One region of the Variovorax xiamenensis genome, then DNA from elsewhere that is predicted to be linked to it. Evidence: predicted binding sites of a transcription regulator. Region 1 holds the regulator's gene; the other holds the start of a gene.

Region 1 (5,582 bases):
TCGCCAAGCTCAACGGTTACCAGTCGCTGCACACCACGCTCGTGGGGCCGGCCGGCGTGAGCGTGGAATTCCAGCTGCGGACCGAGGCGATGCACGTGGTGGCCGAATCGGGCGTGGCAGCGCACTGGCTGTACAAGGCGGCCGAGCCGAACGCTGCCAGCAATGACCGGCTGGGCACCAAATGGCTGCAGTCGCTGCTCGACATCCAGGACGAGACGCGCGACGCCGCCGAGTTCTGGGACCACGTCAAGGTCGACCTGTTTCCCGACGCGGTCTACGTGTTCACGCCCAAGAGCCAGATCATGGCGCTGCCCCGCGGGGCCACGGTGGTCGACTTCGCCTACGCCATCCACAGCAACATCGGCGACCACACCTCGGCTGCGCGCATCAACGGCGACCAGGTGCCGCTGCGCACCGAACTCAAGAACGGCGATGTCGTCGAGGTGATCACGGCGCCGGTGTCGACGCCCAATCCGGCCTGGCTGGGTTTCGTGCGAACCGGCCGGGCGCGCTCCAAGATCCGTCATTACCTGAAGACGCTGGCGCATGCCGAGTCCGAAGGCCTGGGCGAAAAGCTGCTCGCTCAGGCGCTGCGCGCCGAAGGGCTCAGCAAGCTGCCCGAGGAAGACGAGGAGCACCAGGCGCTGTGGGAAAAGCTGCTGCGCTTCACCGGCAACCGCACGCGCTCCGAACTGCTGACCGACATCGGCCTGGGCAAGCGGATCGCGAGCATCGTTGCGAAGCGGCTGGTGTCGATGCTTTCCGAACTGGGCGAACGGCCTGACGCGTTGCTGCTGAGCCGCGAGCGCTTCATCTCGCACGAGACGGTGTCGCAGGGCGCGGTCACGCTGGACGGCAGCGAGAACTCTTCGGTGCGTTTCGCGCTGTGCTGCCGGCCCATTCCCGGCGACCCGATCGTCGGCTATCTCGGCCATGGCGAAGGCTTGGTGGTGCACACCGAAGACTGCGGCGTCGGCCAACGGCTGCGCCACAAGGACAGCGAGCGCTTCTTCGCCGTCGAGTGGGCGGACGAGCCCACGCGCGCCTTCGAGACCGGGGTGGTGATCACCGTGCGCAACGACAAGGGCGTGCTGGCGCGCGTCGCAGCGACGCTGGCCGATGCGGAAGCCGACATCACGCACGTGGAAATGGCCGATGAAACCCCGCAGGATTCGACCGACCTGCGTTTCGTGATCGCGGTACGCGATCGAACGCATCTGGATGCCGTGCTGCGCGCGGCGCGGCGCACGGCATCGGTGCTGACCGCCTCCAGGACGGTTCCGGCTCCCTGACCTGCCGTTATTCCGCAGCCCGACGCGGCGCCGGATAGCTCACGGAAAGAATCTCGACTTCGTGCGCGCCGCCGGGCGTAACGAGCTTCACCACGTCACCTTCGCGTGACTTCAGCAAGGCCCGCGCGATCGGCGAGATCCAGCTGACCTGCGACTTCGCACTTTCCGCTTCGTCGATTCCAAGGATCGTCACGCTGCGTTCGTCGCCCGTCTCGTCTGCATAGAGGACGGTGGCGCCGAAGAAGACCTGGTCGCGACCATGGTGCACCGACGGATCGGTGACCTCGGCGATCTCGAGGCGCTTGGTGAGAAAGCGGATGCGGCGATCGATCTCGCGCAGGCGCTTCTTGCCGTAGAGGTAATCGCCGTTCTCCGAGCGGTCGCCATTCTTGGCCGCCCAATGGACGGTCTCGACGATCTTCGGACGCTCCTCGTCCATCAGCTGCAGCAGCTCGTCGCGCAGCCGCGCATAGCCTTCGGGGGTGATGTAGTTCTTGCCGCCCGCAGGCAGCGGAGGCGAAGCGCCATCGGCGCCGTCGTCGTCTCCGTCGGAATCCGTTTCCTTGGTGAATGCCTTGTTCACGCCGATCCTCCGAAAAGAAAAAAGCCCGCAACTCGCGTTGCGGGCTTTCTTTATAGTGGTGCGGCTGGCAGGAATCGAACCCACGACCCCTTGGTTCGTAGCCAAGTACTCTATCCAGCTGAGCTACAGCCGCACAGCTTGCGATTATAGCCCGCTTTGCAGGCAAATTTCGAATATCTCAGGCTAATTGCAACGAATGCCTGAAAAAGAAAAAAGCCCGGAAGACGAATCTCCCGGGCTTTTTCAAGATGGTGCGGCTGGCAGGAATCGAACCCACGACCCCTTGGTTCGTAGCCAAGTACTCTATCCAGCTGAGCTACAGCCGCGAAGCTTTCGATTATAGCCTGTTTTTGGCTGCTCCCCGAAAGCATGGCAAGACTTTGCAGTATCGAATCGCCGAGGGAGCGGTGGTAGGCCGTGCTGGGCTTGAACCAGCGACCAACGGATTATGAGTCCGCTGCTCTAACCAACTGAGCTAACGGCCCACGCGGCACGATTCTATTCGCGCCGACGAGCCTACTTGCGATGGCTCAGCGCATTGGTCACCAGGCGCGACGTGATGTCGACGATCTGGATCATGCGTTCATAAGGCATGCGCGTCGGCCCGATCACGCCCAGCGTGCCCACGACCTGCCCGTCGACCTCGTAGTTGGCGCTGACGATGGAAAGCTCCTCGAACGGCACCACCTGGCTTTCTCCACCGATGAAGATGCGCACGCCCTCGGCCTTGCTCGACACGTCGAGCAGCCGCATCAACTGGGCCTTCTGCTCGAAGAGCTCGAAAGCGCGGCGCAGTTGCCCCATGTCGCTGGAGAAGTCGCTCACCGCCAGCAGATTGCGCTCACCCGAAATCACGACGTCGTCTTCCTGCGCCTCGGTCAGCACTTCCGAGCTGACCTGCACCGCCGCCTGCATCAGCGTGGCGATCTCGCCGCGCAGCTTCTCGATCTCGGACTGCAGCCGGTCGCGCACCTGTTCGATGGTCAGGCCCGCATAGTTGGCGTTGATGTAGTTCGAAGCCTCGACCAGCTGCGACTGCGAATAGTCGGCCTCCGGAAAGATCACCCTGTTCTGCACGTCGCCATCGGGCGAGACGATGATCACCAGCAGGCGCCGCTCCGACAGCCGCAGGAACTCGATCTGCTTGAACACCGACGCGCGCCGCGGCGCCATCACCACGCCGACGAACTGCGACATGTTCGACAGCAGGTGCGCCGCATTGGCGATCACCTTCTGCGGCTGGTCGGGCGCGAGGCTCGGCGCGGTCATCTGCTCGCGCTGGGCGGTCAGCATGGTGTCGACGAAGAGGCGATAGCCGCGGTGCGTGGGAATGCGACCGGCCGAGGTGTGCGGGCTGGCGATCAGCCCCAGCCCCTCAAGGTCGGACATGACGTTGCGGATGGTTGCCGGCGACAGATCGAGCCCCGAGGAGCGCGACAGCGTGCGCGAACCCACAGGTTGCCCATCGGCGATGTAGCGCTCGACGAGCGTCTTGAGCAGCAACTTGGCACGGTCGTCCAGCATTGCAAGATTTTAGTGTTGTACGTTGAAAAATTCGGGAAAAGGCGACGCATAGCCTAGCTCACTCGCCGGGCACGAGCCCCGCCCCAACTGCGGCGACTCACCCCGCACCTCACCAATGCCGACCTCACTGCCGTCGGCGACACCCCAAACAGCGAGGCCACCTCGCCCAACGTGAACCCCTCGGCATAGAGCTTGACTGCGACACCAGCCTCCTCGCCAGTCACCAGCGACGTACGCCCAAACTGGACCCCACGCGCCCGAGCCGCCACCCTGCCAGCCTCGCAACGCTCACGGATGATGGCCCGCTCGAGCTGGGCCACGGCACCAAGAATTTGCAACACAAACTCACCCATGGCCGATGACGTGTCTATCGGCTCAGTCAGCGACTTCACCGCACACCCCGAACGCTTGAGCCGATCCAACAGTTGCAGAAGGTCTTTCAAGCTACGCGCGAGACGATCCAGCTTGTAGACAACCAACGTGTACCCTGGCTTCAGCGCATCAAGCGCCCGATGAAGCTCAGGACGAGCACCTACGCCGCTGGTCTTCTCAGCGTAAATCTCCCGTACACCAGCAACGCGCAAAGCATCCAGCTGCAGTCTCGTGTCCTGCTCGCTCGTTGACACCCGTGCATAACCAACCAGCATCTGATCCCCCAGAAACAAACCATCAAAAGATGGACGTATTTGGCCGCTCCAACGAAAAAATTCGCACGCTGACATCCGCCACCCCCTAACACGCGCCCCATGTACATTTCGCCGCATGCTCAAGTACTTACTAGCCGCAACACTGCTCGCCACAGCACAGGCAGAAGCTGCAACGCTCGAACCATACGAACTGCACAAATGCCAAGGTCGCGACCGGTTCTCATACTGGACAACCCCACCCTGCGCTGCAGGTGACAAGACCATCGCGACGTCCCCGCAAGATCCACGCAAACCACTGTCCGAACAGATACGCCGGGCCGAATGCATTGAGCAAGTAATGCGTCAAGAATTGAAAGACAACCCCGGCTTCAACCCAAGTCCGAGACGCGCCCCAAACACCAACCACTGCAACTAATCACCAGGAGCAACCTCCGTGCAGAGGTAGTAGCTATCGCGCCAGCGACCGATATGGTGCGTGACGATGACCTCGCCCTCCTCGAGCCAGAAACAGCGCGGAATCAGCTCCAGCAGGCTCACTCCCGTAAACCGCGTGGCGACCGACTTCGGCAGCGGCTGATCACCCTTCGAATGCGTGTAGCGCTGCTTGCCCTCAGGGAAGAGCTCAGCGTGCTTCAGGATGTACTTCGAGACGTAAGCAGCCATCTTGGCCAGCGACGACGTGAGGCCCCTGCCAGCCTTTTTCCCGCCCACGAAACACAGACCGTTGTCCTTCCCGACGATGGCGCGCCAAACCATCGTGCCGACGTGCTTCGCAGGCACCTTGCGCTCGATGAAGCCGCCTTCGACCTTCGCGGGAAACCGCACCTTGACGAACTCCGGGAGCTTGTAGACAGCCGCGTGGACGTGCCATGCACCACGCTGCTGCGGCTCGTAGCCTGCGCAATATCCAAAGCCAGGAATCAGCTGCGACATGCGGCGGAAGAACGCCCGCGCGTGCTTCTTACACAGCGCTTCGTCGGTCTGGTTCTCACGGTAGGTGAGGGTCAGCAGTTCGTTGAAGCCCATCGACTTAATGAACCTCCTGCAGGTGGTCTTTGCCCGTGACGCATTCCGCTTGCGCGCAGCCTCTTTACGCTCTGCCGCATCAGCCTCTTCGCGCTGCGGGTCCTTCTCACCGAGGATGGACTCCCAGTCGGGAGCCGGACCTATCTCGTGCCACTCGATAACACGCTGGGCAGAAATCTCCCGATGGCCATCGCATTCCCACACACGAACGTCGTAGGCGTCGTCCACGTATTTGCCTTCGTAGGCAATCCCATCCACAATCCGCTGCATCGCTGTTTCCCCAAGATAAGGCAGTGATCACGACCCGGGCAGCTGGCAGGCTGCGCCGGGTCTTTCTTTTGGCCCTTCGGGCCGACTTCAAAACTGGAATTCAGGCTCTCTTCGCTGGAGCTTGTCGTGAAGTGAGTTAGTAATAAATTGAGCGGCGGGCTGCGCCCGCCGCTCCGCGCAGCGTCGCAAGCTCCTCGCGCTTCGCTGCGTGCGCGCTCCACCGCCAATCCACCGCCCACG
Region 2 (5,582 bases), 2.7 Mb from region 1:
CGCGCCATCGCCATAGGCCTTGGTCAAGTCCTCGCGCGAGATGCCTTTGCCCCACGCGGTCTTCAACAGGGCAAGCAGCGCCTTCTGGCCTTGCTGTTGGAATTCCGGCGTGAGCTGCTGCTGCCTGGCGGCGAGATCGGCCATCATCAGAGCGAGGTAGACCTTCACTTCGTTGACCCCGAGGCGAGGGACCTTCAGTGGTACCTGGATGAGCTTGTCGAAGTAGCTCGTCACCAGACCGCTTTCAATGTCCATGCCTGCGAAGTGCGCACGGACAGCTCCGCGAATCATGGCTTCATCTGCAGCGATGACGAACGCGGTGTTCTTCACGTGCAGCAACAGCCGCATTGCTTCAAGAGTTGCGATAGCAGTGTGTGGCAGGCAACGGTCCAGGTCGTCGACGAACACCACCAGCGTCACACCCATATCTGCGAGCAACTCCTCGAACGCCTTCCGGAGAGCATGAATCTCCTTCGGCAGCGAGTCGTCTTCCCGCTCCCCGACCAGCTCTTTCAACTCAGGCTTCAGGTCTGCGTAGGCATCCTTGAGCGCGGCCAAGTTCTCTTCGCGCTTGGTCTCATCGGAGAGTCCCTTGGCTAGGCCCGTCGCTGCGCCAATGAATGTGCCAAGCGGCCCGCCGGCGATAGAGCCAATGCCGGCATGCGCAAGCACGGGCGCAGCCAAGCGTGCCAGCTTGAGCAACCTGACGCGCTTGACAACAGCGATTGCCTTGTCGACGAAGCCCTCCCGTTTCTTCGCCTCTTCGAGGAGTCGGTCGGAGACAGCTTGCAAGAGCGCCTGCCGAGCGTCCTCGTACCCCTGATAGAGCCAAGCATTGAACTCCATCACGATGTACGGGCTAGCAGCTGCGCCGAAGGGCTCTGCCCTCTCGAGGTCGGCCTTGGTCAGTTTGACCAGCGTCGACTTCCCCGCGCCCCAACCGCCCGAGACGCCTATGGTCAGCGGACTACCGCCAGCTTGGCGAATCAGGTCCGCAGCCGCGCGCGCCACCACGCCGAAGTTGAGCAGATCGACCTCCGCCTCGATGTCATGCCACATGTCATCCTCTCTATCTGATTTGTAACTTTTCGCTCATGTTGCCATACGATGGCGTGGATAGGCGCCACGCTTATCGCGCGCGATTCCGGGCAATTGTCGGACCGCTTGATGAGTGGCTGGCTCTGCGATCTCCTTGAGCGGATGAATTCCGGCCCGGAAGAGCCATCGTCAAGCCTGGCGTTTCCCGAGAGTGACGCTGCTTGAGCTCACGCGGAAGCCGCATGTGGCACCGCATCGCCTACCCGCTATGGGCGCCCTTCCGGCCGCGCGTGGGGCCAAAAAGCCACCGATGAGGGCAAGCTGGCCGAACGTTCGCTCTCGGCCGAAGCAGTCCTTCGCCGCGGCATGCGCGATCGGCTGCTCACAGTCTGGAGCGGAAAGTGGGCCCGAAGCTTGACGACCGCCGAGAAGCTCCGCCCTATCCCAAGGCAATCATTCTGCTGGTTCAGCGCTCCGCGTTAATTTTCATCCGGGTAAAATTTGATTAAAGATTGGCGATCGCGCAGCATTCCATCAACGTTCAGTGGCGTCCTCGCCACCTGTAGCAGCAGCTCCTCAAAAAAGCACGGTCGTGCAGTTCCGAGTTAGCTGAGAAGAGTTCTGAGTTAGCTGAGAACCGACAACCGACGCCCACAAAGGCCCCGCGGCCGCCCCGCATCCTTGAAAAGTCATCGATTGCCCTTATGATTAGCACTCGCTGCTGATGAGTGCTAACAGCCCTCGCTTCCAGCCGATGGGCTGCCGGTCTCCGGTCCGGCACCCGACCACAAACCCGTTTCTTATCCATACATCCAGGAGATGCAATGAAACTTCGTCCTTTGGCCGATCGCGTGATCGTCAAGCGTGTTGACAGCGAAACCAAGACCGCATCGGGCATCGTGATCCCCGACGCAGCCGCCGAGAAGCCCGATCAGGGTGAAGTCCTGGCCGTGGGCCCGGGCAAGCGCAACGACAAGGGCGAACTGGCCGCTCTGACCGTGAAGGTCGGCGACCGCGTCCTGTTCGGCAAGTACAGCGGCCAGACCGTCAAGGTCGGCGGCGACGAGCTGCTCGTCATGAAGGAAGACGACCTGTTCGCAGTCGTCGAGAAGTAATTCAACAGATCCCCATTCGGAGTAATAGAACATGGCAGCAAAAGACGTAGTCTTCGGCGGCGAAGCCCGCGCACGCATGGTCGAGGGTGTGAACATCCTGGCCAACGCAGTCAAGGTGACCCTGGGCCCCAAGGGCCGCAACGTGGTGCTCGAGCGCTCGTTCGGCGCCCCCACCGTCACGAAGGACGGCGTGTCGGTCGCCAAGGAAATCGAACTGAAGGACAAGCTGCAGAACATGGGCGCCCAGCTCGTGAAGGAAGTGGCCTCCAAGACCAGCGACAACGCCGGTGACGGCACCACCACCGCGACCGTGCTGGCTCAAGCCATCGTTCGCGAAGGCTTCAAGTACGTGGCCGCCGGCATCAACCCGATGGACCTGAAGCGCGGCATCGACAAGGCCGTGTCGGCCCTGGTCGAAGAGCTGAAGAAGGCTTCGAAGCCCACCACCACGTCGAAGGAAATCGCCCAAGTCGGCTCGATCTCGGCCAACAGCGACGAAACCATCGGCAAGCTCATCGCCGACGCGATGGACAAGGTCGGCAAGGAAGGCGTGATCACTGTCGAAGACGGCAAGTCGCTCGAAAGCGAACTGGACGTCGTCGAAGGCATGCAATTCGACCGCGGCTACCTGTCGCCCTACTTCATCAACAACCCCGAGAAGCAATCGGCGCTGCTCGACAACCCCTTCGTGCTGCTGTTCGACAAGAAGATCAGCAACATCCGTGACCTGCTCCCCACGCTGGAACAAGTCGCCAAGGCTGGCCGTCCCCTGCTGATCATTGCCGAAGAAGTCGAAGGCGAAGCCCTGGCTACGCTGGTCGTGAACACGATCCGCGGCATCCTGAAGGTCGTGGCCGTCAAGGCTCCTGGCTTCGGCGACCGCCGCAAGGCCATGCTGGAAGACATCGCCATCCTGACGGGCGGCAAGGTCATCGCTGAAGAAGTGGGCCTGACGCTCGAGAAGGTGACGCTGGCCGACCTGGGCCAGGCCAAGCGCATCGAAGTGGGCAAGGAAAACACCATCATCATCGACGGCGCCGGCGCTGCTGCCGACATCGAAGCCCGCGTGAAGCAAGTGCGCGTGCAGATCGAAGAAGCCACGAGCGACTACGACCGTGAAAAGCTGCAAGAGCGCGTGGCCAAGCTGGCCGGCGGTGTTGCCGTGATCAAGGTCGGCGCTGCCACCGAAGTCGAAATGAAGGAAAAGAAGGCTCGCGTCGAAGACGCCCTGCACGCCACCCGCGCTGCAGTGGAAGAAGGCGTAGTTGCCGGCGGCGGCGTGGCTCTGCTGCGTGCCAAGCAAGCCGTGGGCGACAAGGTCAAGGGCGACAACGCCGACCAGGACGCCGGCATCAAGCTGGTGCTGAAGGCCATCGAAGCTCCCCTGCGCGAAATCGTGAACAACGCCGGCGGCGAAGCCTCGGTGGTGGTGAACGCGGTTCTGGCCGGCAAGGGCAACTACGGCTTCAATGCTGCGAACGACACGTACGGCGACATGCTCGAGCTGGGCATCCTGGACCCGACGAAGGTCACCCGCACCGCACTGCAGAACGCCGCTTCGGTGTCCTCGCTGCTGCTGACGACCGAAGCCATGGTGGCTGACGCTCCGAAGGACGACGCTCCTGCCGGCGGCGGCATGCCCGACATGGGCGGCATGGGTGGCATGGGCGGCATGGGCATGTAATTGGCTCGCCCCCAGGCTGCGCGGGCACTTCGTGTCCGCTACGCCTACCCCCTACCGGGGGCGACACCTGCGGACCGGCGAAGCCGGATCCGCGGTGTCCCGCAAAATGAAAAAAGCCCGTCTGCGACGGGCTTTTTTCATGGTCGTGGCAATCGTGCCGGTTACTGAAACTGGTCTCGCAGCGACTTGTACAGCGCCTGGAAGCGCGCGTGCCTTGTCCTGCGGACATCGGCACCCTCGGTCGACGGCATCAACTGCTGCTTCACCGGCGGCAGCGTGCACACCTCCGCGACCTCGCCGCCATCGGCCAGCCACGCCAGCCGCGCCGCGCCCAGCGCCCCGCCCGTCTCGCTGCCCGCATAGAGCGTTAGCGTCACGCCGAAGATGTCGGCCAGCAGTTGCCCCCACCACACGCTGCGCGCACCGCCGCCTACAAGCGCCATCTCGCGCAGCGGCATGTCGGCAGGCAGCCGCAGGGTGTCGAAGCCGTCGCGCAGGCCGAAGCTCACGCCCTCGACCACGGCGTAGGCGATCTCCGCTGGCCCATGCGCGTGCGTGAGGCCGAACAGCACGCCCTGAGCGTTCGGGTTGTTGTGCGGCGAGCGCTCGCCCGAGAGATACGGCAGGAAGAGCGGACAACGCTCGCGCTGCGCCGGCGAAACGCTCGCCGCTGCTTCGAGCAGCGCGGCCTCGTCGGCGAACTTGAAAGTCTTCGCGGCCCAGCTCACCGCGCTCGCGGCCGAGAGCATCACCGACATCTGGTGCCAGCGCTTCGGCAGCGCATGGCAGAAGGCATGCATCGCCTGCGCGGGGTTCGGCAGGAAGCGGTCGGTCGAGACGAACACCACGCCGGAAGTGCCGAGCGACACGAAGCCCTGCCCCGGTTCGACCAGCCCCATGCCGACCGCACTCGCCGCGTTGTCGCCCGCGCCGCCCGCGATCTTCACGTCGTCGCGCAGGCCCCAGCGCGCCGCAAGTTCGGGCTTGAGCAGCGCCGACACCTCGCTGCCCTCGACCAGCCTCGGCATGTGCGAACGAGTCAGCCCGGTGGCCGCGAGCAGTTCATCGGACCAGTCGCGCGCCCCCACGTCGAGCCACAGCGTGCCCGCCGCATCGGACATCTCGCTGACGGCTTCGCCGCTGAGCATGAAGCGCAGCCAGTCCTTCGGCAGCAGCACGCGCGAGACACGGCTGAAGATTTCGGGCTCGTGCTCGCGCACCCACAGCAGCTTGGGCGCGGTGAAGCCGGGCATCGCGAGGTTGCCGGCGATCTCGCCGAGCCTGGGCACGGCACGCGCGAGCGCTTCGCACTGCGGCCCGCTGCGGCCGTCGTTCCACAGGATCGCGGGGCGCAGCACCTCGCCCGCTTCGTCGAGCAGCGTGGCACCGTGCATCTGCCCCGAAAGGCCGATGGCGCGCACCGCCGCGAGCTCTTCGGGATGCGACTTGCCGAGCGCACGCATCACCTCCTCTAGCGCCTGCCACCACTGCTGCGGCGCCTGCTCCGACCACAGCGGCTGCGGCCGTTCTACGGTGAGCGGCGCGCGGGCCACGCCCACGATGCGGTGGTCGTCGGCGAGCAAGAGCGCCTTGAGCTCGGACGTGCCGAGGTCGAGTCCCAGATACAAGATGAGCCCCCTGGTTTGTGTCGGTGCTTAGGAAGGAATGCCGCTGCCGAAGCGCGTGTCGGCCTGCTTTCGGAACTCGCTCGGCGTCATGCCCTTGATTTCGAGAAAGCGGCGGTT

What was found. The regulator HrcA, encoded in region 1, represses chaperone genes, less so after heat shock. The targets are predictions, from matches to a motif close to TTAGCACTCNNNNNNNNNGAGTGCTAA.
Region 2: a site for HrcA is predicted at 1,747-1,773, ahead of SFB74_RS06465 (co-chaperone GroES). Genes of this name have one in related genera too.

Annotation. Positions count from the first base shown of each region.
Region 1 is NZ_CP139038.1:5,992,435-5,998,016, forward strand. It holds gene SFB74_RS27390 (RelA/SpoT family protein) at 1-1,292, shown strand, start outside; gene greB (transcription elongation factor GreB) at 1,300-1,875, opposite strand; tRNA gene SFB74_RS27400 (tRNA-Arg) at 1,932-2,008, opposite strand; tRNA gene SFB74_RS27405 (tRNA-Arg) at 2,125-2,201, opposite strand; tRNA gene SFB74_RS27410 (tRNA-Ile) at 2,284-2,360, opposite strand; gene hrcA (heat-inducible transcriptional repressor HrcA) at 2,392-3,399, opposite strand; gene SFB74_RS27420 (recombinase family protein) at 3,453-4,373, opposite strand; gene SFB74_RS27425 (rolling circle replication-associated protein) at 4,458-5,342, opposite strand.
Region 2 is NZ_CP139038.1:1,489,870-1,495,451, reverse strand. It holds gene SFB74_RS06470 (KAP family P-loop NTPase fold protein) at 1-1,059, opposite strand, end outside; gene SFB74_RS06465 (co-chaperone GroES) at 1,863-2,153, shown strand; gene groL (chaperonin GroEL) at 2,185-3,837, shown strand; gene xylB (xylulokinase) at 3,999-5,465, opposite strand; gene SFB74_RS06450 (AraC family transcriptional regulator) at 5,493-5,582, opposite strand, start outside.